Regions from separate parts of the Kutzneria chonburiensis genome, predicted to be linked through region 3. Evidence: riboswitches for the same ligand, from Rfam matches in the RefSeq annotation. Region 3 holds a riboswitch; each other region holds the start of a gene.
The links. Region 3 has a riboswitch for glycine ahead of M3Q35_RS28615 (L-serine ammonia-lyase). Riboswitches for the same ligand answer to the same signal wherever they lie in the genome.

Region 1 (3,453 bases), 300 kb from region 3:
GGTCGGGGATGGTGCTCATCTCGGGCCTCTCAGGAAGAACGACGGTAGAAGGGCAGCTCGACGACGTCGACCGGGGTGATCGTGCCCCGGATGTCGACGGCGAGCGCGGAACCGGGCACGGCGCGGTCGGCGTCGACGTAGGCCATGGCGATCGCGTGGCCCAGCGTCGGCGACGGCGCGCCGCTGGTGATCTCGCCGATCCTCGCACCGTCGGCCGGATCCACCACCGGGTACCCGTGCCTAGGCGCGCGACGGCCTTCGGAGACCAGGCCGACCAGCTTGCGGGCCGGCGTCTCGGCCGACGCCTTCTGCAGCGCGGCGCGGCCGACGAAGTCGGAGGGCTTGTCCAGCTTGACCACACGGCCGAGGCCCGCGGCGTACGGAGTGAGGTCGGTGCTCAGCTCGTTGCCGTAGAGCGGCATGCCGGCCTCGAGGCGCAGCGAGTCACGGCACGACAGTCCACACGGGAGGACGTCGCCGGCGCCGGCCACCGCGGCCCACACCGCCTCGGCGTCGTCCGGGGCCACGAACAGCTCGAAGCCGTCCTCGCCGGTGTAGCCCGTACGGGCCAGCAGCGCCGGGCGGCCGGCCACGGTCGTGGGGTAGGAGGCGTAGTACTTCACGGTCGACAGGTCGGTCGGCGTGAGCGGGGCCAACAGCCCCACCGAGCGCGGGCCCTGTAGGGCGATCAGCGCGTACTCGGTGGAGGCGTCGCGGACCTCGGTGTCGAAGTCCTCGGCCCGGTCGATCAGCTCGCCGGCCACCAGGGCGGCGTTGCTGGCGTTGGCCACCACCAGGTAGTCCTGCTCGCCGGTCCGGTAGACGATCAGGTCGTCCAGGATGCCGCCGCTGTCGTCGCAGATCATGGTGTAGCGGGCGCGGCCGACGCCGATCGCCGAGGCGTTGCCGACAAGGGCGTAGTCGAGGGCCTGCCCGGCCTGCGGACCGGACAGCAGGATCTCGCCCATGTGCGTGAGATCGAACAGGCCGGCGCCGGTGCGCACGGCGGTGTGCTCGGCCACGTCACCGGTGTAGCGCAGCGGCATCTGCCAGCCGGCGAAGTCGGTGAACTTGGCGCCGAGGCGCTCGTGCACGTCGTGCAGTGGCGTGCGGCGGATGTCGGTGCCCATCAGGAGACCCCTCGTGTGGTGGAGTGAGCCTCCCCCTCTGTCATAAGCCTGAGAGTTTCACCGGCGAGCCGGCTTTCCCCTTGGGCGAGGCGCGATGGGCACGCCTGCTTTTCAGAGTCGCCTGTCCCGAGCGGTAGGGGTGCCTGAGAGATTCCGGGGAGGATTTGCTCCTTCGGCGCCTGCCCGAGATCGACAGGACTCTCCCGCACGGTGTTGAACAGCGAGAATGTACTTGTGCCGGCCACCGTATTTGGAGGTGGCCGGCACGGTCAAGATTCAAGCGTCTTACCCCTTCAGATCACACCCGACCGCATGGCGTACGCCACCGCGTGCGGGCGGTTGCGCAGGCCGAGGCGGTTCATCACCGCGTAGACCACGTTCTTCACGGTGCGCTCCGAGTAGGAGAGCTTGGTGGCGATCTGGGCGGTGTCCCAGCCCTCGGCCATCAGCCGCAGCACGTCGATCTCGCGCGGGGCGAGCCCGGAGGCGGTGAGGCCGTTGGGCCGCAGCACCTCCTTGTGCAGCCGCTCCACCTGCGCGAGCAGCGAGCCGAGCAGCGTGGGCGGCATGTCCCCCATGCCCCGCTTGGCCGCCAGCACGGCGTGCACCAGACGCTCACCGCTGGCCGCCGCCTTCGGCAGCACCGCGACGACGCCACATTCCACGGCCGCCAACAGGTCGGCGTCGTGGAACCGGTCGGTGACGAGCACGATCTTCACGGGCGTCGACTCGGCGGTCCGCCGCAGCAACCCCATCACATCGGCGTTGACCGCGTCGGCGCACACCACGAACACCTGAGCCTCGGACAGTCTGCGCTCCGGAACCACCTGGAGCTCGGCCCGCGCCCGCAGGCAGCTGATCGCCCCGGCCAGGGTGATCGGATCGCCCGCATGTACGGCTACCCACACTCTGTCCATGGTGTGTCCTCCTCCGCTGTGTACCCCCAGGAACACACTGTGCAACGACCTTCTTCAGAGGATCTTCACGACGCCTCCATGTCGTAGAGAAAGTCCTGACCTGCGGTTTTCTCGAAGTCCACCCGATCGGGCGATCGCGACAAGGTAAGAACGGGCACCGGAACGTCGCGTTCGGGCACACTCCTGGCCCCTCGGCCTGGCAAGTTCTTGGTTGACCCTGGATCGTCTCCAGTAGGCTGGCCGCAGTCCCCCGCGCGAGCAGGAGGAGCCTGTTGGTCGTCGAGGATGCCGCCGCCACGCTCTCCCGGACCAGCGCCGAACGGGCACGATTGCCCGAACTTGCCGAGGTGCTCGCCGCCTGCGCCGGCCACCTGTCCGACGAGCTCATGACCGCCGCCCGCCACTGGCTGGCCGAGGGCCGCTGTGCCGACGTGGCCCGTGCGGTCGCCTTCGCGGTTGTCCATCTACACGTTCCGGTGACGGCCGTCCATCACCGTATGTTGGTCGACGCATTGGTGACGGGCGGTCATGATCCTGTCGCAGTCCGTGGCGTGACGCCGGCGCGGTGGCCGGCCGCGCTGCCGTTCACGTTCGTTGACGGCGGCTGGTCCGGCGACGACCGGGTGGACGAGGCCGCGGTCGACGCGGTCGGCGGCTATCCCGGCGGGCACGGCCTGTGGCGGGCCTGGCGGATGCCGCTCGACGGCTCGCCGTGGCCCGCGCCCAAGCGGATCTACCTGATCCAGGCCGGCGAGCAGGTGGACGTGGTCGCGCTGACCGCGCGGACCCAGCAGGCGCTGGCCGCCGCCGGCGAGCCCGCGCCTCAGGTCGAGGCGTACGCCGTCGGCTCCCGGCTGGCCGCCTACCAGCTCACGGTGCGGCGCAACGGCACCCTGTTGTGGACCTGTCAGTCGCCAAATGTGGACCAAATCACACCTTGACGCGCTGCGTCTGTTCCTTCTTGTGCGTGGAGCAGGAAGAATGGCGGTGGGGGTACGACCCCGGCCGGACCACACGTCGGCCGGGCTGGGGAGGAAGCTGGATGTCCGACAACGATGTCCCTGGTTCCGTCCTCCGGGTTGCCCTGCTGGGCCCGGTGCGGGGTTGGGTCGGGGACCGTGAGTTGGAGCTGGGCGCGCCGATGCAGCGCGCGCTGTTCGGTCTGCTCGCGCTCAGTCCGAACCGCATGGTCGGACGGTCGGAGCTGATCACGGCGCTGTGGGGCGAGGCCGCACCGGCCAGCGCCGAGGGCAGCGTGCACACCTATGTCGCCGGCCTGCGCCGCGCCCTGGAGCCGAACCGGACACATCGGGCACCGTCCACCATACTGGTCAACGCCGGTCCCGGCTACCTGCTCCGGATGGACCCCGACAACCTCGACGTCACCGCGCTCAACGGACACCGTG
Region 2 (3,453 bases), 5.2 Mb from region 3:
CGTGGTTCTCATCGACGAGCCGCAGGTTCACCCCGAGCTCGCGGGCCTTGGCCACGACAGCGGCGGCCGTGCCGGACACCTCGGCCAGCACGGTGTCGAACAGCTCGCCGTGCACCACGTTGACGCCGCCCTCGGCCAGGCCGGCGGCCAGCACGGTGGCCATCCGGTGCGCCCGGGTGGCGATGGCCTTGAGGCCGTCGGGGCCGTGGTAGACGGCGTACATGGAGGCGATCACCGCCAGCAGCACCTGCGCGGTGCAGATGTTGCTGGTCGCCTTCTCGCGGCGGATGTGCTGCTCACGGGTCTGAAGCGCCAGCCGGTAGGCCCGGTTGCCGTCGGCGTCCTCGCTCACGCCGACCAGACGGCCGGGCAGCTGCCGCTCGAAGCCCTTGCGCACGGCCATGTAGCCGGCGTGCGGGCCACCGAAGCCCATCGGCACGCCGAACCGCTGCGTCGTGCCGACCACGACGTCCGCGCCGATCTCGCCCGGGGCACGCAGCAGCGTCAGGGCCAGCAGGTCGGCCGCGACGACCGCGGAGGCGCCGGCCGCGTGGATCTCGGCGATCACGGACTCGTGGTCGCGGATCACGCCCGAGGCGCCCGGGTAGGACAGCAACGCGCCGAAGAAGTCGCCGCCGAGGCCGAGGCCCTCGATGCCCTGGGACAGGTCGGCCACCACGATCTCGATGTCCAGCGGCTCGGCCCTGGTCTCGATCACCGCGATGGTCTGCGGCAGCGTGTCCGCGTCCACGACGAACTTGTTCGACTTCGACTTGCCGGCCCGGCGGACCAGGGTCATCGCCTCGGCCGCGGCGGTCGACTCGTCCAGCATCGAGGCGTTGGCCACCGGCAGGCCGGTCAGGTCGCCGACCATGGTCTGGAAGTTGAGCAGGGCCTCGAGGCGGCCCTGGGAGATCTCCGGCTGGTACGGCGTGTAGGCGGTGTACCAGGCCGGGCTCTCCAGCACGTTGCGCAGGATGACGCCCGGGGTGACCGTGCCGTAGTAGCCGAGGCCGATCATCTGGGTCATCGGCCGGTTGCGGTCGGCCAGCGCGCGCAGCTCGGCCAGCGCCTCGACCTCGGTGGCCGGGGCCGGCAGGCTCAGCGCCAGCGCGTCGCTGCGGATGGCCGACGGCACGGCCCGCTGGGCCAGCTCCTCCAGTGAGCCGACGCCGATCACGTCCAGGATCTTGCCCAGCTCGGCGGCACGGGGACCGACGTGGCGGTCGGCGAACGGCGTGCCGTGCTCGAGCGCGGCCAAGGGAATGCGGTCAGTCGTCATGCGTCGAGCCTCCGGGGGCAAGCGGGCGCGGGCCGTTGCCCTCCCCTCTGTCCCCGCCCGTGACGGGCACCTGAGAGCTTCACCCATGCTGCGTCTTGTGGACGCGGCGCGGGCTTGCACCGTCGGCGGGGCGCTTGCGCGCCCACTTTCCAGAGGCGTCTGTCCCGTACGGTCCTTGGGCCTGAGAGGTTCCGGGGAGGATTTGCTCCTTCGGCGCCGGACCTCGCGGCCCGGACTCTCCCGCACGGGATGTGCGACTACGGGCGTGAGTTTACCCCGGCCGGGTTACGAGCCCCAGAGCTGAGCACGGCGTGTCATCTCGATCACGTCCGGTGCCGGCTCAGCCGGTGCGGCGGGCCCGCCTGCGGCTGGTCAGCTCGTCGTCCTCCTGCGGCTCCAGCACCAGTCCGTCGGCCCGCTCGGCCTGGAACTCGTGGATGGTGCCGCTGATCTCCCGCATCGCCCCGCTGACCGCGATGCCGAACACGCCCTGGCCGCCTTGCAGCAGGTCGACGACCTCTTCCGGCGAAGTGCACTCGTAGACCGTGGTGCCGTCGCTGAACAGCGTGATCTTGGCCAGGTCGGCCACGCCGCGACGGCGCAGGTGGTCCACCGCGACCCGGATGTTCTGCAGCGAGACACCGGTGTCCAGCAGGCGTTTTACCACCTTGAGCACCAGCAGGTCCTTGAACGAGTACAGCCGCTGGCTGCCGGACCCGTGCGCGCTGCGGATCGACGGCGCGACCAGCTCCGTGCGGGCCCAGTAGTCCAGCTGCCGGTAGGTGATGCCGGCGATCTGGCACGCGGCCGGCCCGCGGTAGCCGACGAGCTCGTCCGGCACCGACGCGTCCGGGAACAGGGCACCCTGTTCACCGGCGCCGGACCTGGCGGGCGCACCCTCGACCACGACAGCCTCCCCTCGACCGGCCTGACGACCGGCGACCGGAACCGACGGTCCTCCGTCCGGGGAACCGCCGGTCACAAGGTCGCAACGATGGGGGTTCACACCGTCACGACCAACTCCCCTCTGACGGTAAGTCCGCCCATGGGACGGGTCAACGCGACGCGCGGGGCGGCGAAACCGTCATGTGGAGGTGGTCGTCACGGTGACGACTGCGTGTCACTGAACCGATGACAGCGTTGACAGTGGGTGGCTACCTGGGTGAGATCTGCACGTGCAGGATGTCGACGGGCAGATTCGGGAACCCGTCGCCGGTGTTGTTCTGGTCGTCCTCGCCGCCGGCCGCGATCTTGCGCAGCACGTCCTGACCGCCCGTGACTCGCCCGAACGGGGTGTAGTTCGGCGACAGCTTGGTGTCCTCGGTGCAGAAGAAGAACTGGGAGCCGTTGGTGCTCGGGCCGGCGTTGGCCATGGCGACCGTGCCGGCCGGGTAGGTGGCGCCGGTGAGGTTCTCGTCCGGGAACGAGTAGCCCGGGCCGCCGCTGCCGGTGCCCGTCGGGTCGCCGCACTGGAGCACGAAGATGCGCTGCGTGACGAGCCGGTGACAGTGCGTCAGATCGTAGTAGTGGTGCTCGGACAGGAACCGGAACGAGTTGGTCGTGCAGGGCGCCTTGTCGGTCAGCGCCTGGAAGGTGATCAGGCCCTGGTCGGTGACCAGCCGGGCGGTGTACGGCTGGGCCGCCTTGGCCGGGTCGAAGGTGGGCAGGCCCTTGAATCTGTCGGCCGGCACCGCCTTGGTGTAGACGCAGGCCGGATCGGCGGCTTGGGCGACGGCCGGCGCCTTGGGCTTGGCCGGCACGTCGAGGGTGTTGACTTGGGGGCGGCGCTGGCCGAGACGATCCCGGACAGGCACAGCACGGCGGCGGACGCGGCGATCGCGAAGACCCGACTGGAGATCATCCCCGAGACCCTAGAGGCTGGCCCGTGACCCCGCCGCCTACGAAAGTCGGTGGTGGCCGAACGGCCACAAGGCAAAGGGCCGTTCCGTCACACGGAACGGCCCTTCACCAAGTCATGTTTACTGTTCCGCCCCACGGAAGTCCTCGGGGGACACGGAATCCAGGAACTCGCGGAACTTCTCGACCTCGTCCTCCTGCTCGTCGGGGATGACGAGGCCGGCCTCGGCCAGCACGGATTCCTCGGCGTGGATGGGCACACCCGCGCGCAGCGCGAGGGCGACCGAGTCGCTCGGGCGGGCGGACACCTTGAT
Region 3 (3,453 bases):
CACCACCGCCAGCCGTCGGCCCTCCTTGGCGTGCCGCATCCAGGCCTCGAAGAACGCCCCGCCCGGGCCCGAGGAGCTCCGCTTGCCGTCGAAGAACAGCGCCGTCGTGCGCTCCACCGGCTTCGGCAACTCTGCGTGCACGGCGTTGGCCACGGCCTTGGCCAGCGGCTTCGCGTTGCCGTCCGCGTCGAACAGGCCCAGGCCGTACTCCAGCTCCGGGTAGTCGATGAACCTGCGGTTCACGTCGTGCGAGCACCACCAGGTGAGGCCCCAGACGTTCTTGCAGGTAGCGACGTTGCCAATCGTTTGCTCCGCGTACTCCACGGCGTGCTCCACCGGGATGTGCGGGGCCGGCGCGCCCACCTCCTGCACCCAGATCACCCGGTCGGGCGTGCCGTAGGCACGGGCCAGCTCGGTGCCGTACTCGGCCAGGTGATGGATCTCCGTCGACTGCGGACCGTAACGACGGGCCGCGTTCAGCGTGAACACCCAGGGGTGGACCGTGGTCATGGCGCCCTTGGTCGCGCTGGCCAGCGGGGTGAACGGGTGATCATCGACGTACCAGGCGTCGTCGAAGGCCGAATGGCAGTGCGGATGGTCCGGGTCGGCCTCGTCGACCGTGGCCAGCAGCTGGTCCAGCCAGAAATCCACCTCGGCCGGCGTGCACGGGTTGTGGGCCACGAGATTGTTCATCTCGTTGCCCAGCGTCATGCCCAGGAAGTTCGGCTCCGGGCGCAGCGCCGTCGCCAGCGTGCGCAGCAGCAGCGCCTGGCCCTCGAGTACGTCGGGATCGGTGAAGACGTTGCGGTGGTGCCAGGTCTGGGTCCAGGAGGGGTAGAAGTCGAAGCTCGACAGGTGGCCCTGGATGCCGTCCACCGTGACGTCCAGGCCCGCGTCGGCGGCGAGCCGGACCATGTCCAGCAGCTGCTCCACCGCCTTCTCCCGGACCACGCCGCGGTTGGGCTGGAAGACCGACCAGATCGGGAAGATCCGCACGTGGTCGAGGCCGAGGCCGGCCAGCTGGTCCAGGTCGCGGCGGATCGAGTCCGGCTCGAAGTCCAGCCAGGTGTGCCACCAGTGCTTGCTCGGCGTGTAGTTCGCCCCGAACCTCATCAGCCGCTCCCCGGTTCGTTTACAGTGAGAGCCAACAATTCCACACAGGCCGCGTGCCTTCGGCACACAGCCCGGTCGGGAGAGCCCTCGGATTTCTCGGGGCGCCGAAGGAGCAAGCCTCCCCGCACACTCTCAGGCAACCAGACCGGCCGGGCGAGGCAACTCTGGAAAGCAGCGTGCGCGGTCGTGCATGCCACCCACGGTGCAAGCCGTCGCGGTCGTGACGGCGAAGCTCTCAGGTCCCATGACAGAGGGGGAGCCTTCCGCCTGCTTCTCCCATGCCCTGGAGTCCGTGATGGCCATCAGCGTTTTCGATCTCTTCTCGGTGGGGATCGGTCCCTCGAGCTCGCACACCGTCGGGCCGATGCGCGCCGCCTCGATGTTCGTCTCCCGCCTCCGGGCCGGTGGGGTGTTCGACTCGGTCGCCCGGGTGCACGTCGAGCTCTTCGGCTCCCTCGGCGCGACGGGTCATGGTCACGGCAGCCCCAAGGCCGTCATGCTCGGTCTTGAGGGTTCCCAGCCCGAGCTCTGCGACCCCACCGACGCCGACGACCGCGTGGCCGGCATCCGCGCGTCGTCCCGGCTGGTGTTGGGTGGTTCCCGGGAGATCGAGTTCGTCGAGGACACCGACCTCGTCATGCACCGTCGCAAGCAGCTTCCCTTGCACCCCAACGGCATGAGCTTCGCCGCTGTTGATGCCGACGGTGCTTCGCTCGACTCCGCCGTCTACTACTCGGTGGGCGGCGGCTTCATCGTCGACGAGACCGCCACCGGGACCGACCGGATCAAGCAGGACTCCACCCCGTTGCCCCATCCTTTCCTTTCGGGCGACGAACTCCTCGCCCGTACAAGGGAATCCGGGCTCTCCATCAGCGATGTCATGCTGTCGAACGAGCAGTCCTGGCGTTCCGAGGCCGAGGTTCGCTCGGGTCTGCTGCACATCTGGCACGTCATGCAGGAGTGCGTCGAGCGGGGCTGCACCGTCGAGGGCACCCTGCCCGGCGGTCTCAAGGTCCGTCGCCGGGCCGCTGACCTTCGCCGGACCCTCGCCGCCGAGCACTTCGCCACCGATCCCCTTCGGGTCATGGATTGGGTCACCCTCTTCGCCCTCGCCGTCAACGAGGAGAACGCCGCCGGCGGTCGCGTCGTCACCGCCCCCACCAACGGCGCCGCCGGCATCGTCCCCGCCGTGCTGCACTACTACTCCCGCTTCGTCCCCGGCGCTTCCGACGACGGCGTCGTGCGTTTCCTCCTCACCGCCGGCGCCATCGGCGTCTTGTTCAAGGAGAACGCCTCCATCTCCGGCGCCGAGGTCGGTTGCCAGGGCGAGGTCGGCTCCGCCTGCTCCATGGCCGCCGCCGGTCTCGCCGAGGTGCTCGGCGGCACTCCCGAGCAGGTCGAGAACGCCGCCGAGATCGCCATGGAGCACAACCTCGGGCTCACCTGCGACCCCATCGGCGGCCTCGTGCAGATCCCGTGCATCGAGCGCAACGCCCTCGCCTCCATCAAGGCCATCACCGCCGCCCGCATGGCCTTGCGCGGCGACGGCGCCCACTTCGTCTCCCTCGACAAGGTCATCAAGACCATGCGCGACACCGGCCGTGACATGAAGGACAAGTACAAGGAGACGGCCCGCGGCGGCCTCGCGGTCAACGTCATCGAGTGCTGAGCAACGGGGATGCCGGGGCAGGGCCGCGGGCGAGCGGAGCATGTGACAGACCGCAGTCGACCTGATGGTCGCCCCGGCCCGCGGCGGACCGAATTTGTCAGGGGTAGTCGCTACCGTCGGCTCCGTGGTCGATCTGAACATGCCCGATGGTCTTAGCGACGACGAACGGGTTCAGTGGCTCCGGGAGACGGGCGAGGCGCTGCGCCGTGAGACGGGGCGGTCGTCAGGGGTCACGGAGCATCAGCCGGGCAAGGATGGTCAGTCGGTCTGGGGCATCTGGTGGTCGGACGACGGGTAGGGGAAATCAGACGCGGCGGCGACCTCGTGCTGCCTACCCTGCGCGCGTGGAACACGAGTGTGTGGCGGTGGAGGACGACGAGGCGGCGGTGCGGGTGGGAGGGCCGGAGGGGTGGGTGAGGGTGTGGAACCGGGTGGTGGATGAGTCGCTGTATCCGTTGTCGGCCTTCTGCATCGAGATGGGGGCGGGGGAGATGACGGCGAGGCTGCACAAGGTGGTGCTGCACAACGAGGGCCCGGACAAGTTCGTGGCTGAGGTGGCGGAGAGCTACGAAGGGTGGAGTGGGGAGAAGACGTGGCAGAGCCTCAGCCGGGACCTGACGATCAAGGCGGTGTTCAAGACCTGGGGGTACGTGGACATGACCTGGGCGCTG

Region 1: linked by a shared signal. The riboswitch ahead of gcvT (glycine cleavage system aminomethyltransferase GcvT) and the one ahead of M3Q35_RS28615 (L-serine ammonia-lyase) in region 3 are both predicted to bind glycine.
Region 2: linked by a shared signal. The riboswitch ahead of gcvP (aminomethyl-transferring glycine dehydrogenase) and the one ahead of M3Q35_RS28615 (L-serine ammonia-lyase) in region 3 are both predicted to bind glycine.

What each region holds. Positions count from the first base shown of each region.
Region 1 is NZ_CP097263.1:6,604,289-6,607,741, reverse strand. Features, by position in the region: gene gcvH (glycine cleavage system protein GcvH) at 1-19, opposite strand, end outside; gene gcvT (glycine cleavage system aminomethyltransferase GcvT) at 30-1,130, opposite strand; glycine riboswitch at 1,161-1,250, opposite strand; glycine riboswitch at 1,252-1,346, opposite strand; gene M3Q35_RS30140 (helix-turn-helix transcriptional regulator) at 1,424-2,047, opposite strand; gene M3Q35_RS30135 (hypothetical protein) at 2,320-2,988, shown strand; partial or broken gene M3Q35_RS30130 (AfsR/SARP family transcriptional regulator) at 3,090-3,453, shown strand, end outside.
Region 2 is NZ_CP097263.1:1,049,636-1,053,088, reverse strand. Features, by position in the region: gene gcvP (aminomethyl-transferring glycine dehydrogenase) at 1-1,282, opposite strand, end outside; glycine riboswitch at 1,327-1,438, opposite strand; glycine riboswitch at 1,442-1,535, opposite strand; gene M3Q35_RS04965 (MerR family transcriptional regulator) at 1,623-2,189, opposite strand; gene M3Q35_RS04960 (peptidylprolyl isomerase) at 2,437-3,042, opposite strand; gene M3Q35_RS04955 (bifunctional nuclease family protein) at 3,262-3,453, opposite strand, start outside.
Region 3 is NZ_CP097263.1:6,301,354-6,304,806, reverse strand. Features, by position in the region: gene M3Q35_RS28620 (glycoside hydrolase 5 family protein) at 1-1,113, opposite strand, end outside; glycine riboswitch at 1,180-1,271, shown strand; gene M3Q35_RS28615 (L-serine ammonia-lyase) at 1,409-2,782, shown strand; gene M3Q35_RS28610 (hypothetical protein) at 2,907-3,080, shown strand; gene M3Q35_RS28605 (DUF6228 family protein) at 3,127-3,453, shown strand, end outside.